2 regions of the Ruegeria sp. BJ3 genome follow, and region 1 is predicted to be linked to the other one. Evidence: riboswitches for the same ligand, from Rfam matches in the RefSeq annotation. Region 1 holds a riboswitch; the other holds the start of a gene.
The links. A riboswitch is a leader RNA that binds a small molecule or an ion and turns the genes downstream of it on or off. The one in region 1 is predicted to bind cobalamin.
Positions count from the first base shown of each region.

Region 2: it holds a riboswitch for cobalamin, as region 1 does, so the genes downstream of both, ACR3EL_RS02395 (hypothetical protein) here and ACR3EL_RS05125 (DUF1636 family protein) in region 1, are expected to answer to the same signal.

Region 1 is NZ_JBQFIT010000001.1:1,022,563-1,025,009, forward strand. Features, by position in the region: gene cobW (cobalamin biosynthesis protein CobW) at 1-870, opposite strand, end outside; gene ACR3EL_RS05125 (DUF1636 family protein) at 873-1,256, opposite strand; cobalamin riboswitch at 1,338-1,542, opposite strand; gene ACR3EL_RS05130 (LysR family transcriptional regulator) at 1,615-2,447, opposite strand, start outside.
Region 2 is NZ_JBQFIT010000001.1:473,827-476,273, forward strand. Features, by position in the region: gene ACR3EL_RS02385 (DNA polymerase III subunit gamma/tau) at 1-96, opposite strand, end outside; gene ACR3EL_RS02390 (protein-tyrosine phosphatase family protein) at 252-755, shown strand; gene ACR3EL_RS02395 (hypothetical protein) at 759-1,166, opposite strand; cobalamin riboswitch at 1,253-1,470, opposite strand; gene ACR3EL_RS02400 (TetR/AcrR family transcriptional regulator) at 1,499-2,032, opposite strand; gene ACR3EL_RS02405 (alpha/beta hydrolase family protein) at 2,156-2,447, shown strand, end outside.

The DNA of each region.
Region 1 (2,447 bases):
GGCGGCATAGCCCTTAACACGCAGGATGTTCAGCTCGTTTGCCAGACGCTCGATTTTGGCGACCAACTGCGCCGGGTCGGTCTGTTCGGGCAGTTCGACAACGATGCTTTCGAAATCGTCATGTTCGTGGTCGTCATGGCCATCGTGATGCGAGGGGCGGGCGTCCATGTCGTCTTCGGCTGCGGCTTCCAGTCCCAGCACCACGCGCACGTCCACCGCGCCCTCGGCAACCTCGACTACGGGCAGGGGGCGCGGCGCCTCGGCGGCGATGACCTCGCGCGCCTTGGCCACGCCTTCGGGGCCGGCCAGGTCGGGTTTGGTCAGAAGGATGATGTCGGCGCACGAGATCTGATCTTCGAACACCTCGGACAGGGGCGTTTCGTGGTCGATCGAGTCATCGGCCATGCGCTGGGCGTCCACTACCGCGACATTCGGGGCAAAACGGCCTGCAGCCACGGCCTCGGCATCGGCCAGCGCGATCACGCCGTCCACGGTGATCTTGGAGCGGATATCGGGCCAGTCGAACGCCTTGAGCAGCGGTTTCGGCAGGGCCAGACCGCTGGTTTCGATCAGGATGTGGTCGGGGCGCGGGTCCAGCGCCATCAGCGCCTCGATCGTGGGGATGAAATCGTCGGCCACGGTGCAGCAGATGCAGCCATTGGCCAGTTCCATGATGTTCTCCGCCGGGCAATCGGGGATGGCGCAGCTTTTCAGGATTTCGCCATCGACGCCCACGTCGCCGAATTCGTTGACCACCACGGCCAGCCGCTTGCCCTGCGGCTCGGACATCAGGTGGCGGATCAGCGTGGTCTTGCCCGAGCCGAGAAAGCCGGTGATGACGGTGACGGGAAGTTTTTCGAGGGTGCTCATGCTCAGGCTCCAATCGGGGGAATGCGGGCGGCGCAGTTCTTGCGGAAATGTTCAGGGCGGTCGCGCCATTTCACAAGGCCATCATCGGCGGCTAGGTACTTGGTGGCGCCTTCGACGATGATCTCGACATGGTCGGATTCGTTGAGGTTCTCATAGACGAAGGTCCAGCGCGACGGCCCGCCGCGCAGAACGATCGAGCAGCCCTGGTCGCAGTTCGACAGGCATTCGACCGGCTTCAGGGTGATGCCTTCGGGCAGGTCGGCGGCGGCCAGCGCCTTGTGCAGCAGCGTGCCGGGGCGCTGGGCGTCGTCCTCGATGGGCAGCCCGCGTCGGCAGGTGGTGCAGACCAGCAGCTCGACTGGTGTGGTCTCGGTCACGTCTCTCATCCCCATCACTCGGTTGTCGGGGGACGGGGTATGCGCGGGCCACGTTGCGGACATGGGCCCGACACCGGAACACCCCGTCCGGTTTGTCTTCGGGCGTTGGCAGGTCTCCCGGCTTGCGGATGTCAGAGCAGTGCTCTGTCGGATGTCCCGCCTTCCCGGCCTGCGGCCAGTGGCATTTGGGCACCCTCTCCGGTCACGGTCGCGGGGGCGGCTGCGTTTGACGGAAAACCGCTGACGCATTCCCTTTTCATCTGTTTGCACAGACACCAACGCAAGCGACATGCGGTACGGGCAGGGGGGTTGTCAAGCGCGCAGGGGCAAGTGCTTTGCGTCGGATCGAAAAAGCGACTTGCCGGGGTCAGTCCGCGGCATCACCGGCCAATCGGTCGCGCAACCACGCGAGGAACAACTGGGCGGGGATGGACGGAGGCGCCGCGCTGACGCTGCGGATCAGGTAGTGCGACTGGGCAAAGGGAATCGCCGGCCCTGCAACCCGGATCGGCGCGCCCTGCGCGATCGCGTTGCGCCCGAACCGCTCCAGAACGGTGGCGTAGCCCGCGCCGGCCATCACCAGTTGCAGCGCCGTGACGGTCGTATCCGCCGAATGCCGCGCGGGGCGGTCGGGCAGGTCGGTGTCCGTCGCCTCGAAGTACCGCGCCCAGTTGTCCTCGTACCCCAGAATGTGGATCAACGGGCCGTTGCGCAGGTCTGGCGCCGGGTCCTGCGCCCGGCAGATGGGCACCAGCCGCTCCGAGCACAGCCGGTCGGCCGCAACACCGGGCCAGTCGCCATAACCCAGCCGGATTTCCACGTCCACATCGGCAGGCGCGGCCGAGTCGTTCCAGATATGCGACACCAGCCGCACGGGGATCTCGGGGTGCTGCGCGCTGAACGCGGGCAGCTCGGCCGCGATCCAGTAGGTCATCGACGATATCGCCGCCCGGATGGTCAACGCCTGTCGCGAGGCGGGGCCGAACAAGCTGTTGGTGGATAGCGCGATATCCGACAACGCCCGGCGCACGGTCAGCGCATAGGACTGGCCCAGCTCGGTCAGCGACAGGTGTCGTGCGTTGCGGGCAAAAAGCGGCTGCCCGAGGTCCGCCTCGAGCGAGCGGATATGCAACGACACCGCCGTTTGCGTCAGGCCCAGTTCCTGCGCGGCGGTTGTGAAATTCAGGTGGCGGGCAGCGG
Region 2 (2,447 bases), 550 kb from region 1:
ACGCACCATGGCATCCTGACCGACCAGGTCGGCAAAGGTTTCCGGGCGGTATTTTCGGGCGAGAACCTGATAGGCGGGGCTGGACTGTGTGGTCATGTCTGCTCTGACGGATTCGTACTGACGATGCAGGGTAGAGTTCCAGGTGCCCCGCGTCCACAGCACCGGTGCAGGTTTTTCGCTTTGGCGAGCGCGCGGTGTGAGGCATACTGCGCGGATCAAGTTCAATCAGCCAGTTTCGGGGGGAACGTCTGATGACAAATCTTGTGGTTCATGCATTGCAGGTGGGCGGCGGTACGCTGGCCCTGACCTCGGTTCCCGGCGGTGGCGGCGACTATGAGGGAGACCTGGACCTGATTTCAGCCTGGGCGCCGGGGCTGGTGATTTCGATGACAACCCTTGCCGAACTGGTTTCTGTGGGTGCGGGCGAATTGGGCTGTGACATTCATCGGCGCGCCTGTCGGTGGGCGCATCTTCCGGTCGCCGACTTCTCGGCGCCGTCGACCGAGATATCCGACCGATGGCCCGAAGTCAGCGCCGCCGCCCGCCATGCGCTGTCGGGCGGTGGGCGGGTACTGGTCCACTGCCGGGGCGGTTGTGGGCGGTCTGGCATGGTTGTTCTGCGCTTGATGATCGAGAGCGGCGAGCAGCCGGAACAGGCCCTGAAACGCCTGCGGGCCGTACGCCCCTGCGCGGTTGAGACTGATGCTCAGATGGACTGGGCCGTCGCCCCAGCGCGCGAGGCACTGGCGACCTGACATTCAGGCGGTTGCGCGGAACTCGCGCTCGGCCCTGACCACGGGCATGATCGCCGTGGCCTGCAGCATCGCACAGGGTCGATCACTGATGACCTGCGCAGGCAGGGCGTCGCTCTGGTCGTCAAACAGCATGTCGGCGTAGGTATCAAGGCAGTCGGACGGGGTGTCGGCGGCCGCTCCGCAATACACGCGGATCCGTTCGGGACGTGCATCGAACCGCGCCGTGCAGCCATGTTCGCAATGGGCCAGTTCGCTACTGCCTTCCACTTGGAAGTCGGGGGATGTAGCGGCCTGCGCCGTCGCCATTGCCTGCGCGATGGCCCGTGCCATGCGCGCCAATGCCGGGCAGGTCTTTCCGGTGCGCTGGCAGATGGTTGCCGCGAATTCATGGGTATCGGTCTTCCAAATCATGTTGCGCCCTCCGCGCGCTGGGCGAGGTGGATTTGGACAGACGCCGGTTTCAAGGCCAGACCCTGCCCGGACACCCCGTCCGAGTTTCGGTTTCACGTTTGATGGCAGGTCTCCTGACTTGCGGGTCTTTGCTTTGCCGACCTTCCCAACCTTGCGGTCAGTGGTATTTAGGCATCGCTCTCCGCCTACAGTTGCGGGGGCAGTCGCGGCCTTGGTCCGCTCCGGAGTTCCGGGTTGGACCGCACCGTGTTCCCTTTTCATCCCGGACCGAAACGGCACGGGAACCATCCCCTCATCGCTAGCGGTGTATCCGGGATCGAGTCAAGACGGTTTCAGCCCGGTTGCCGGAGTGAGTCCCAAGGGAACAGATCAGGCAGTCTGCGCAGCACATTCGAATCCCCGCGGGCACGGGCCAATTGCCAGCCGCCTTGCATCACGATGAACAGGGTGTCCGCAGCATTTTCAGGGTCGGAAACTCCGAACCGCGCGGCGTGGTTTCGAACTTCGATGATCCAGCTTTCATACAGACGGTCGGCATGTTCCCGAAACGCGCGGTTGTCGGGGCTTTCGAACAGGGTGGCGGCGATCGGGCAGGTCTCCCATTGGGCCGAGGTGTCGAACAGCTTCGCGATCTTGTGGCACAGGGTGGTGACCCCGTCGCGAAAATCCGCGGCGTCGTCGAATGCCGCAGCAATCATGCTCAACATCCCGTCCGAGGCCCAACTGGCCGCCGCCAGGGCCAGATCCGGCTTGCCCTTTGGAAAATGGTGATAAAGCGAACCCTTGGGGGCTTGCGCTTCGGCCAGCAATTCCGCCAGACCGACACCGTTATAGCCCGAGCGCTGGAACAGTCGGGCGGCAGTCACGATCAGGCGATCTTTGGTGTTTGGTGGACGTTGGGTCATGCAGGCCAAATATTGACAGGCCTAGACCAATTGGTCCAGACACAAAGTATTAGACCGATCGGTCCAGAGTGTTTGGAGGCAAAGATGTTGGATTCGCAGCACGCGGTTGACGTGGAAGACTTTAAGTTTCCGTCGGGCCAGACCCAGCTGGCGGCGCGGCTTTACACTCCGGCGGTCGAGCCGCAAACCGTTGTTGTGCTGAACGGCGCAACAGGAGTGCCACGTGACTACTATCAGCACTTTGCTCGCTGGCTGGCCGCCGAGCGCGGTATGGCTTGCCTGACATATGATTACCGGGATTTTGAGCATTCGCTGACCGGGCGGCTGAAAGACTCGAAGGCCACGATGGCGGACTGGGCGCTGATCGACATGCCCG